One region of the Peribacillus simplex NBRC 15720 genome, then DNA from elsewhere that is predicted to be linked to it. Evidence: riboswitches for the same ligand, from Rfam matches in the RefSeq annotation. Region 1 holds a riboswitch; each other region holds the start of a gene.

Region 1 (4,291 bases):
TTGTTTTCCTGATAATCAGCAGTTTGATTGTGGGATGCTCAGGTATTGAGAGGCAAACCGAAAAGGCAATGAAGGCCGCAGAATTGGCTTTTCGTGACGACGAAAAACAGCCCAATCTCGAGGCAGGACTTATTCAGGTCTATCTGCCAAAGGATTTTAAGGTAGTAGAAGAACATGACAATAATTTGATTTTACAAAAAGGTGATAAGATTTATATATTATTTGTCAATCCAAATGAAAAAGAAGACAGCTCCGTTTTATATTTGGCGATAAAGGAACAAAAGGATCAATATGTAGTGCTGCATTCTTTTCAAACTGATGATAAATTCGGCTTTATCTCGATCAAAGAGATACCGAAAGAAAAGTATGAGCTTGCAGTGGGGATCGGAGGAGTCAAGCTGACAACCGAAACGGATAAAGATCAATTAAAAACCGATGCGAAACAAATGATGGAAATCGTTTCGTCAGTGCCTCAAAAATAAGATGACCCGGCCGTTAAACCAATCCGAATTAATGGTTGATTCGCGGAGAGTCTGGTATGATGGGATTATAAAAAATAAGGTGTCATTTTGAGCAGGAGGAATATTCAAATGGAAAATTTACAAACCGTTGAGCAATATGATGCATTGAAAAATGAAGGCAAACATATCTTTCTTTTTTCAGCAACATGGTGTGGAGATTGCCGTGTAATCGAACCGATAATACCTGAGATAGAAACGAAATTTCCTGACTTTACATTCATTTATGTTGACCGTGATGAATTCATCGATGTGTGTGCAGCTAATGATGTATTCGGTATACCAAGTTTCATTGCGTATGATAATGGCAAAGAGCTAGGCAGATTCGTAAGCAAGGATCGCAAAACACAAGAACAAATTGAGGAATTCATACAATCACTATAAACAATTTCCCCTTCTCGCTGGGGATTTTTCAATGAAGAGGAGGGTCAGTCATGAAAATGGACAGCACAAAGCTGAAAAATATCTTGAAGGAACGTTTAAAAGATGAGAATCGCACATTCAAATTCGATAGCAAGCAAGATACGTTACGAGTGGAAAATGTGAAGACCGGGAAAGGGATCACCATCGAGTTGCCCCCTGTGCTTGCTAACTATGAAAACGTACAGGAAAAAGCCATCGATGAAATTACCTATTACGTGGAAGAGGCCCTGAATGTGATGGGGGAAGAACACAGCATGGAAGGCAAGGAGAAATTCATTTTCCCAGTCATTCGCTCGACCTCCTTTCCAATGGAATCGGAAGAAGGAAATCCATTTTTATTCGATGAGCATACGGCTGAAACACGGATTTTTTATGCCCTTGATTTAGGGAAAACCTACCGTCTCATAGATGAAAAGATGATTCAACGGGAAAATTGGCAGGGTGACAGGATCCGTGAAATTGCTCTTTTCAATGCCCGTTCCCTATCCACTGAAATGAAGTCGGATATCGTTGCAGGTAATGCATTTTATTTTTTGAACACGAATGATGGATATGATGCCAGCAGGATCCTGAATGAATCCTGGCTCCGGGAAATGAAGGACAAGATCGAGGGAACCATGGCTGTGGCCATACCGCATCAGGATGTCATTATCATTGCCGATGTGAAGAATGATACGGGCTATGATATTCTTGCGCAAATGGCGATGAGCTTCTTTGCCAGCGGTCATGTTCCGATAACGGCTCTATCATTCCTTTATGAAGAAAATGAGTTGGAGCCCATCTTCATTATGGGTAAAAACAAAAAGCGTGAACAATAATATATTGAATCACATAAGGACCGTGTCAGCATCTGGCAGCGGTCCTTTTAAAGTTTAGTAGAGTCTCCTGAATTTCGATAAGGGAATCTAAGGGAAATTTGTTGATATTTGTTATTTGATGGGTGATAATATAATTGTAATATTTTGAAAACATAAAAATAAAACAATAGAACAAGCGATGAACGTTGTGGGAGAGTGCAAAGCATTGAGCCACCGAAGGAGCAAGTTCCAAAAATATCCCTTGGAGCAAATCTCTCAGGTAAATGGAACCACAGCTGGACGCAACTCTGGAGAGCGCGCAGGAAGTGTGCCACCAACGGGGAAATCTCCATGACCAAAATGGAGCTAAACTCTCAGGTAAAAGGACAGAGAAGGGAGCAGTTAGTTTACGCGACCCTTCTCTGTCCTTTTTTATTTGGCTTTTTGCATACAAAAGGTTTGCAGCGAACATGGAACTTAATAATATACTAATCAACTTGAAATAAGGGGGAGAATATTCGTGAACGTGAAAAGCAAATTAATGAACATGCTGGAAGCCCGTGAAGGGGAAATGGTTCAAATCCGCCGTCATTTACACGAGAATCCGGAGCTATCCTTTAAAGAAGAGAAAACGGCACAATATATCATTGATTTTTATAAGGGAAAAGATGTGTCGATTCAAACGAATGTAGGAAACGGATTAGGGATCATCGTAACGATCGAAGGCGGAAAACCAGGGAAAACGATAGGTCTCCGTGCGGATTTCGATGCATTGCCGATTACAGAAGAAGCGGAGGTCCCGTTCCGTTCAAAAAATGAAGGTGTCATGCATGCTTGCGGACACGATGGGCATACCGCTTATTTATTGGTACTGGCAGACTGCATCAATGAGCTGAAAGATTCCCTATCAGGTACGATCAAAATAATCCATCAACATGCAGAAGAAACACCCCCAGGTGGAGCAAAAAGCATTATGGAATCAGGGTTTTTGGATGAACTGGATGCTGTTTTTGGAATCCATTTATTTCCCTCGCACCCAGCAGGGGTTGTCGGGTATCGCGGCGGCTATTCGATGGCTGGAAGGACCTATTTCAAGTTAGCGATAAAGGGTGTAGGCGGCCATGGATCATCCCCGCATATGGCTAATGATGCCATTGTGGCAGGCGCGCATTTTGTGACAGCCGTACAAACCGTAGTCAGCCGTCGCTTGAACCCTTTTGATATGGGCGTAGTCACAATCGGCTCCTTCGATGGAAAAGGAAGCTTTAATGTCATTAAAGATCGTATAGAAATTGAAGGGGATGTCCGTTACATGACAGCAGAGACCGAACGGCTGATCGATAAGGAAATCCACCGGATCGTCAAAGGAATAGAAACGGAATTTGATGTTCAGTGCGAACTTACATATGTGCCCGATTATCCTCCGTTATATAATGACCCTGAACTGACTGGATTTGTGAAAAATAGCCTGGAAAGCATGAATGACAAAGATATTAAAAAGGTCGTGGAATTTCCGGTTTTCTCAGGTTCAGAGGATTTTTCATATTATGCAGAAAAGATTCCTGGCTGCTTCTTTTACATTGGCTGTAAACCGAAAGGGGTGGAGATGGCATATTTCAATCACCATCCTAAATTCGACATTGATGAAGATGCCCTTTTGATCGCTTCCAAATCAGTGGCGCAGGTTGTATGCAGTTTTTATGAATGGAAATAGTCCTTTTGGTCTTTGTTTGCAAAAAAAACGCTGGAACCCACAAAACACCGTTCAGTATTAACGAACGGTGTTTTATGGGTTTCGGCAGGTATTGGATGCCAACGGAGGTTTCGTGAAGGATGATGCAATGAATTGCCAGTCTGCTTTTTCGGCTGCATGAAAACTTAATCTCTTTGTAAACGCGATTTAACAGCGGTGTTTTATTTAAATAGTAGACTAGGGGCTAATGTTATTTCGCGATGGATAGGTTTAAACTCATTCCAGAAGGGGTTTAATAGGGTAGGAGTTCTGCGAAATACGTTAAGTTAGTAAGAATGCGATAAAAAAATAGATACTAATCCCAATTTAGCTTAAATTTTCTCGATATTTTAAAAATAACTGGTAGAATTAGTTACATAACTACAGATGTAGAAAGAGTGATAGTTTTGAAATGGCTAAATAAGATGAAAAAATGGTTCCAAGCAGAGGAAATTATCGAAATCGAAGAAATTATTATAGATGAACCGCTTGATGAAGAGACATTAAGGAAAATGGATTTTTCGAAGCTTTCGAAGTCAAAGGAAGAAGAAATAAAGGTTTACAATCAAAAAGTAGAAAAAATGTCCCAGACGCCGGACCCGGATACGAAAATCCTGTTTCAATATCCAAAAGGACAGTTCAAGTTTCCGCTCATTCCAGACCGGGAGCAGAATAAACGAAAGCCCAGGGAAAGAAACAGGGAAGAACACGAACCCAAACAGGGGAAGAATGTGACCAAAGAAACGACGAGAAGGCCTGGAAAGGATCCAGAACCAAAACGGAGAAGCTTCGACCGGGAGGAAACCTCAAAAATAGTCCCG
Region 2 (4,291 bases), 2.1 Mb from region 1:
GTCCGGGCACTTTCAATATAGCTGTAAACCCAACGAAAAAGACGAATAACAGCATGAGTGTATATAAAGGGCTGATGATGGCATTTTTTCGAAATACCTTGCCGCTGCGTGCTGAATAAACAGCACTGAAAACTTGGGGCCACATATAGAAACCGAATACGAGCAATATTACCGTGGAGATAAACCATGATACGCTAAGACCCTGATCAGGGAACTTTAGAAAACCAGGCTTGACCGCATCAATCGCTTCAAACATCGGCTGAAATCCGCCAAAGTAATGAATCGGCAGATAAATCCCTAAGAATCCTATTATGGCGACCATCATGATATCTTTAATGACCGCTGTCCAAACTGAACCGTGTATACCGGAGATCATCACATAAATGGTAAGGCTGATTGCCCCCATCCAAACTGCCTCAGACATTGAGATGGCACCATAAGATGCTTCTGAGACAATGATCCCCAATCCTTTCAGCTGCACGACGATCACTGGAATCATGGACACCACACCGACAAGCGCAGCCAAAATTCCTAAACTGGGACTCTTATATTTGCTTACAAAGAAATCGGATTGAGACATCAGTTTATTTTCTTTGGCATATCTCCATATTTCCGGTAGGAGCCAATAGGATAATACGTAAGACAAAGTAATGTAAATTAGAACATATAGAGCGGGTGCGCCCTTGCCATAAGCCCAGCCGCTGCCGCCAAGGAAGGAGAAGGTCGTATAGATTTCCCCGGCCATCAGCAGAAAGACGAAAATCGCACCAAAACCACGTCCGCCCACCGTCCATTGTTCCAAGTCCATATCTTTCCCTTTTGAAGAGCGTATGCCTAAAAATATCGATAGAAGTAAAAATGCTAAAATGATTAAGAGAGCAATATTCATTCCTGGTCACCTTCCCGATTCCTGGGATCCAGCATATACATGATGCCCAGTATGGCAGAGGTAAGGACCACCCACATAGCCATCCAGAACATATTGAAAGGCATCCCTAATACATATGGTTCTATTTTATTAACAAAAGGTAGAAATCCTAGTATGCCTATAAAAGGAACTAGAGTAAGAATATATATAATCTTCATTAAACAAACCCCTCCGTTTTAAATAAAGTGAAACGTCCACCAATGGGGGTTTATTCTTCAATGCCACTGATGGATGGGTGGACCAAACCGGGATGAAAAATTCATACATGACGGATTGACCTTCTTTAAAGAAGGACCGCTAATATATATTAGCTTACACTATTTTGATATAAAATTTAATGCAGTTGCCTGATATATTTTAGCAACAACGCGCAGACAGCCGAACCCTGAAGTGTTTCATAAGACGGATAAAGCCTTGAATTCATATTGAGTTCAAGGCTTTATTTCCATTAGCTATCTTCTTTTCCGATAGTTATATAGTATCACCAAGAGTATGAACCAGATTGGGGTCAAGAGCAGTGATAGTCGTGTAGCTTCAGCGAATAGCATAACGATTAGGATGAACAGGAATAATCCTAAAATGGCGTAATTGACAAAGGGTGTAAAAGGAGCCTTGAAAGTCGATTCGGCTCTTAAGTCCGGTCGTGTTTTCGAATATTTGATATGGGAAATCAAAATGATGCTCCATACCCAAATGAAACAGATGGCACTTATGGTCGTCACAACGGTAAATGCCTGTTCCGGTATCAATTTGCTTAACAATGCCCCTAGTGAGACAACGATCGTTGATGTCAGCAAGGCATTGCTTGGAACAGCCTGCTTATTTAATTTTGCAAGCTTAGCAGGGGCTTCGTCATTCTTGCTTAACGTATAAAGTATTCGGCTTGTTGAAAACAAACCGCTGTTGCATGCAGAAGCAGCAGATGTCAAAACAACGAAATTGATGACCCCTGCAGCGACAGGAATGCCGATTAATGCAAATACTTCAACAAATGGGCTGCTCGAGGCATCCAATTGTGTCCAAGGGTTTACGCAGAGAATGACGAATAGGGCACCTACGTAAAAAAGTGAAATCCGGACGGGGATTTTATTGATGGCCGACGGAATGTTTTTTCTCGGGTTCGCCGTCTCTGCTGCGGAAACCCCGACCAATTCGACCCCTACAAAGGAGAAGACGACCAACTGTAAAGATAACAGGAATCCGGAAATGCCATTGGGGAACATACCCCCATGACTCCATAAGTTCGTTACGGAAACTGTTCCTGTATTTGTTTTGAAGCCGATGATCAAAAGAAAGATTCCTACGATGATCAAGGCGATGATCGTGATTACTTTAATGATGGCAAACCAGAATTCCAATTCGCCAAATAACTTAACGGTCAATAGGTTCAATCCTAACAGAACGACAAGGCATATTAGAGCCGGGACCCATTGAGGGATATCGAACCAGTATTGGATATAGACACCGACAGCGATGATATCGGCCATTGCGGTCATGATCCAACAGAACCAATAGGTCCATCCGGTGACGAACCCGGCCCATGGACCGATATATTCGGTTGCGAATTCAGTGAATGACGTATACCCTGCGTTGGATAAAAGCAATTCCCCTAAAGCCCTCATGACAAAAAACAAGGAAATCCCTATGATTAGATAGGTAAAGATGATGGATGGACCCGCCAATTGTATGGCTTTTCCTGATCCTAAAAATAAACCGGTACCAATGGTTCCTCCTATTGCAATCAGTTGTACATGACGATTCTTTAAATCTCTTTTTAATTCTTGTTTAGCCAATTCGTACGCCCCCATCTTTATAGTCTTGGTAGTGAATGATTTCAAACCTGCACGGTCTTGGAGAGAGGGACGTGATTTTTCGCCCAGCTTCCTTTCCTAATGGTTTCACGAGTGTGTTATTTACGTACAAACACAAAGTGGACAATAAAAAAAGAGATTGGATAATACCAATCTCTTAAAGGGTTCAGAATAACAATTTATCATTCGTTACTCTTCTGTCCTTTTGCCTGAGATTGTGAATCCTTCGGCGCTGCATCTTGTACAGTCTCTCCAGAAGCTGCTCCTGCTATAGTGTTATCCATAGCATTCATCGCTTGCTTGTATGCGGTTGTGAAAATGTCTGTCTGTGAAAGAGATGAAAGGCTCTTTCACGCTTGAACATTCATTATGCTTATAAAATAATATTGGAATTCTATCATCTATTCTTATATAGGTCAACAAATTATTTTGGTAGTTAACAGGCGTTTAAGTTTTTTTATTTATTAACGGTTACTTGGAGGGACTCCAAGTAAATATGATTTTTTTCCACTCTTTTTGAATCATCACTATTATAAAATACTGATCATCGCTTTATTAAAATGATATTTTTAGATTGGAAAAATCGCCAAGATATATTTGGCAACTGTTTATTTGAAAAATACATTTGTATTTTTACAGAATATTTACTATTATAAGATAAGAAAATAAAATTAAAGTATTATTGATATTGTTTCGATAGAAAATTTCTAACCGCAATAATTAATAGAGAGTACAGTGGTTGGCAAGGATAGAAAAGCATGCCGCTTATATTGCATCTGGGGGAGTTAATCATGTCAAACAAGGAATTAAAGCGAGGGCTGGAAGCACGTCATATTCAAATGATAGCTTTGGGCGGAACCATCGGAGTCGGGTTATTCATGGGATCGGCGAGCACGATCAAATGGACCGGGCCCTCTGTAATGCTTGCGTATGCCATCGCAGGTATTTTTATTTTTTTCATCATGCGTTCTATGGGTGAGATGCTATATTTAGAACCGACTACAGGTTCTTTTGCAACCTTTGCGAGCAGCTATATACATCCTTTGGCAGGTTATATGACTGCTTGGAGCAATTGGTTTCAATGGGTAATCGTCGGAATGTCCGAAATTATCGCGGTTGGGTTGTATATGCAATATTGGTTCCCGGAGTTACCTGCTTGGATACCAGGTGTGGTCGCCATGATCATCTTGGGAGCGGCCAACCTCATTTCCGTTAAATCCTTCGGGGAATTTGAATTTTGGTTTGCGCTTATAAAAATAATAACGATTGTATTGATGATCATTGCCGGCCTTGGCCTTATCTTCTTTGGAATAGGGAATGGTGGAGACGCAATTGGATTATCGAATCTTTGGGCAAACGGCGGCTTCTTCACGGGGGGCTGGACAGGATTCTTCTTCGCGCTTTCCCTTGTCGTGGCTTCCTATCAAGGCGTTGAGCTTATCGGCATCACTGCCGGAGAAGCGAAAAATCCAACGAAGACCGTAACAAAAGCGATCCAATCAATCATATGGCGCATTTTAATCTTTTATATTGGCGCCATATTCGTTATCGT
Region 3 (4,291 bases), 460 kb from region 1:
AGCGCCGTCCCGCCGTCATACATGGAGGAGTTAGCAACATCCATGCCAGTCAATTCACAAATCATTGTTTGATATTCAAAAATTGCCTGAAGCTCGCCCTGTGAAATTTCAGGCTGATAGGGTGTATAAGCCGTATAAAACTCAGAACGCGATAGAACATGATCGACGATGACCGGTGCATAATGGTCATAGACACCCGCACCAAGGAAGGAAGCATAGTTTTTAAGATCCGCATTCTTGGCAGCAAGCCTTGATAATTCTTTCATTAATGCAGGTTCCGATTTAGCAGGCTTGATATCGTATTCTCCTTGAAAACGAATGCTTTCAGGGATATCGTTGAAAAGTTCTTCTGCAGTAGTTACCCCTATCGCTTCCAGCATTTCTTGTTTATCTAGCTCTGTCATGGGTAAATAACGATGTTTCATCTAATGACCATTCCCCTCTATTTACGTGGTTTTTTATAAAAAGGTGTTTGTATTATAACGGCTTTCAAACGTTTGGAACGGATTTCCACTTCGACTTCCGCATCCAGCACCGAAAATTCCTTATCGATAAGTACCAATCCCACGTTTTTCTTCAACGTTGGTGATTGGGTACCGGTCGTGACCTCGCCAATGACTTTGTCACCGCTGTAGACCTTATACCCATGACGTGGAATGCCACGGTCAATCATTTCAATTCCCACAAGCTTGCGGGGAGCCCCTTTCTCCTTTTGCTCAGCAAGAACGGCTTTCCCGAAAAAATCAACTTCCTTATCCACTTTTACCGCAAAACCAATCCCGGCTTCTATCGGGGTGATGTCCGCTGAAAGCTCCTGCCCATACAGCGGCAGTTTCGCTTCAAAACGCAAGGTATCACGAGCACCTAAACCAATCGGCTGAACCCCCTCTTCCTTTCCGGCATCCATAATCGCCTTCCAAAGGGCAGGACCATTTTTACTGTCGCTATATATCTCAAAACCATCTTCACCAGTGTATCCAGTACGGGATACAATCGTGGATATACCGCTTATCATGACATTTTCCTTGAACTTGAAAAATCCAATTTCACTTAGCGCAGTATTTTCCGATAGTTTTTGTAATATCTTCTCTGCAGATGGTCCTTGAAGTGCCAGCTGTGTATAGTCACTCGATACATTCGTAATTTGGACATCTTCCGTTAAATTAGCTTGCAGCCAATTGAAATCTTTTTCTGTATTCGCTGCATTGACCACGAGAAGGTAGTCGTCCTCAGCCCTTTTATACACAATAAGATCATCAACCGTGCCTCCGTTTTCATAACACATGGCTGTATATTGGGCACCGCCCTGTTGCAGCTTTGAAATATCATTAGTCAGCATCTTCTGTAAAAAGGAAAGGCTCCCAGGACCCTTAACATCGACTTCCCCCATATGGGAAACATCGAATAACCCCGCTTTTGTACGTACGGCTTCATGTTCGTCCTTTATACCCGAAAATTGGACAGGAAGTTCCCAGCCGCCAAAATCAATCGTTTTACCTCCGTATTCACGATAAACCTCAAATAGTGGTGTTCTTTTTAAATTGGTCAAAAAATAACCCCCTTCAGATTTTTTTAAATTAATTGGCTTCATTATCAAAAGCTTCTTGTCATTACGCATCAGATATATCCTGATTCATGATGTAAAAAAAGCACAAAAAAGGACAGAGAAAGCCCGTTTGAGCTTTTTCTCTGTCCTGAAACCTGAAAGTTTACCTATATAATAGGTTTTCCCCTTTGGTGGCCCTCCCAAAACGGGCGGCGCTCTCCAGAGTTGCGTCCAATAAGAGTTCTTTTGCCTGAGAGATTCACTGCTAAGTTTGCTCCTTCGGCGCTACATCCGTAGTCTCTCCCCTTATCTTCACCCGCATATAAATGGTCTACCAATGAAAGGAAGCTAATAAGCCCCAAGCATCGGTAAAACCTTTGAGCATCATGGAATGCATTCTCTGCCAATTCTCCTAAAACTTCAGAAACCATTTGAGTGATCTCCTTCAGTAATCTTGGATAAATTAGGAGCCTGTAGCCCATACTAAGAAAACGCGAACTGCAAAAATCGATGTACAAAGATTCTTTGTAGCGTTTGGAAATTGGAATTTTCTAAATATACTTATATCCTACCCTAAGAAACTTAACTCTGCAATATCTTTTGAAGAGAAATATTTTTCTCACTTCACATATGAAATGTTCGGGTTTTGACCTTTTATTAAGGAAATTATGATTTAAGAGGGAGTTATTTCTATGAAAATCAATATATCCTTCAATTCTGAATGGAATGACGAGTTTCTGCAAAAGATGGAAAATGACGGTCCATGGGGAAATTGGGAGCTTTATAAATTGGCGGTTCAAATGGAGGAAAATCTTATCATCCCTGATTTTGAAGGTTTACAGGCGCCTAAGCACCTTCCGCAGTTAACCCCGCTTCCCCATCAATTGGAAGCAGCCAAGCAAGTGGTGGAAAAGATGAATGGAAAGGCCATTTTAGCTGATGAGGTAGGTCTCGGAAAAACAATTGAAGCAGGCTTGATCCTAAAAGAGTATATGATTAGAGGCCTTGTAAAAAAAGTATTGATCCTTGTTCCGGCTTCCCTTGTCACACAATGGGCTTTTGAATTGAATACCAAGTTTCATATTCCTGCAGTCGTTCAGAGAAAAAGTTATGTTTGGGAATCCTGTGATGTGGTCATTTCATCCATTGATACAGCGAAACGCGCCCCACATCGAGATATCATTTTCAATCAGGAATATGATTTCATCATTATTGATGAAGCTCATAAACTTAAAAATAATAAGACGAAGAATTATGAATTCGTCCAAAATCTGAAAAAGAAATTTTGTTTACTCCTGACAGCGACTCCGATTCAAAATAAAGTCGAGGAAATCTTTCACCTCGTTTCATTATTGAAACCAGGTCACTTGGGAAATGCCTCACTCTTTTCGGAAAAGTATAAAGGGAAAGGCCGGAACATAATTGAAGATGAACACCTAAAGGAACTGGTCAACACTGTCATGATTCGAAACCGGCGGGCCGATACTGGTATTGAATGGACAAAACGACATGTGGAAACCATCACCATTGAATTTTCTCCAACGGAACAAGCATTGTACGATGCTGTTTCAAAATTCAAGCCTATTTCGGACGGATCAAAAGGAAGCGCCTTTTCGGCTCTCACTCTCCAAAGGGAAGCATGCAGCAGCAGAGAGGCGGTCTTTTATACATTAAAGAATATGAGAGATAAATATGATCAGCCTTCCCCTGACTTTTTGGCAAAGCTTGATGATTTATTTTCTAAAGTGAATGAAACGGTTCAGAACTCCAAGGCTGAAAAAGCTTTGGAACTGATCAAGAAGATTGATGACAAAGTAATTATCTTTACCGAATACCGGGCGACTCAGCTATATCTTCAATGGTATCTACAGCAGAATGGAATTTCTTCAGTTCCTTTCCGAGGCGGTTTTAAGCGCGGAAAGAAAGACTGGATGCGAGAATTATTCCAAAAGAATATACAGGTTTTAATTGCAACCGAAGCTGGCGGGGAAGGGATAAACCTTCAGTTTTGCCATCATTTGATAAATTTTGACCTGCCATGGAACCCCATGAGGCTCGAACAGAGAATTGGCCGGATTCACCGCCTTGGTCAGGAAGAAGATGTGATGATTTATAACTTTGCCACGAAAAATACAGTAGAAGAACACATTCTGAAGTTGCTATACGAAAAAATTAATTTATTTGAAAAAGTAATTGGTGAATTGGATGATATTTTAACCAAACTGGATATTAACAACATTGAAGAATATTTAATTGATGTGGTCGGCGAGTCCAAAACAGAGGGCGAAATGAAAATCAAGATGGATAATTTTTCATCGTTAATCCAATTCGCACAATCAATGAAGGAAGGTGAGGTACATGCAGCAACGGGAAATTCATGATTTTTTATTAACTTACTTTAAAGCCAATGATTGTGAAATACTGGATAATACACCAACCCACCTTACAGTCCAATTGACAATCGAAATGGATAAAGAATTAATGAACAGACCCTTTTATTGGCACTATCTCGAAAAAACAGGTGGCGTTCCGAACCCAGCCCAGATGACGTTCATTACCGATTCCGAACAAGCTCCATCCGACTTAAAGGGAGAAATGATTCATTTTGGCTCCCCCCGCCTTCATCAGATTGTACAATCAACCAAAAAGCTTGCAGGGTATACTAGACTTTTTGAGGATACTCCTCCATCAAAAGGCGGAAATAATCCTTTGTTTCCTTGGCTGACCCTGAATGTGAAAATATCC

Evidence for each region. Region 1 has a riboswitch for glycine ahead of BS1321_RS19520 (amidohydrolase). Riboswitches for the same ligand answer to the same signal wherever they lie in the genome.
Region 2: linked by a shared signal. The riboswitch ahead of BS1321_RS09235 (amino acid permease) and the one ahead of BS1321_RS19520 (amidohydrolase) in region 1 are both predicted to bind glycine.
Region 3: linked by a shared signal. The riboswitch ahead of gcvT (glycine cleavage system aminomethyltransferase GcvT) and the one ahead of BS1321_RS19520 (amidohydrolase) in region 1 are both predicted to bind glycine.

Annotation. Positions count from the first base shown of each region.
Region 1 is NZ_CP017704.1:4,033,268-4,037,558, forward strand. Features, by position in the region: gene BS1321_RS19505 (hypothetical protein) at 1-482, shown strand, start outside; gene BS1321_RS19510 (thioredoxin family protein) at 591-902, shown strand; gene BS1321_RS19515 (DUF1444 domain-containing protein) at 953-1,759, shown strand; glycine riboswitch at 1,938-2,041, shown strand; gene BS1321_RS19520 (amidohydrolase) at 2,265-3,452, shown strand; gene BS1321_RS19525 (DNA translocase FtsK) at 3,878-4,291, shown strand, end outside.
Region 2 is NZ_CP017704.1:1,935,421-1,939,711, reverse strand. Features, by position in the region: gene BS1321_RS09245 (sodium:solute symporter family protein) at 1-889, opposite strand, end outside; gene BS1321_RS09240 (DUF3311 domain-containing protein) at 886-1,086, opposite strand; gene BS1321_RS09235 (amino acid permease) at 1,381-2,721, opposite strand; glycine riboswitch at 2,927-3,005, opposite strand; gene BS1321_RS09230 (amino acid permease) at 3,531-4,291, shown strand, end outside.
Region 3 is NZ_CP017704.1:4,493,773-4,498,063, reverse strand. Features, by position in the region: gene gcvPA (aminomethyl-transferring glycine dehydrogenase subunit GcvPA) at 1-425, opposite strand, end outside; gene gcvT (glycine cleavage system aminomethyltransferase GcvT) at 443-1,549, opposite strand; glycine riboswitch at 1,688-1,771, opposite strand; glycine riboswitch at 1,775-1,862, opposite strand; gene BS1321_RS21730 (DEAD/DEAH box helicase) at 2,239-3,927, shown strand; gene BS1321_RS21725 (YqhG family protein) at 3,905-4,291, shown strand, end outside.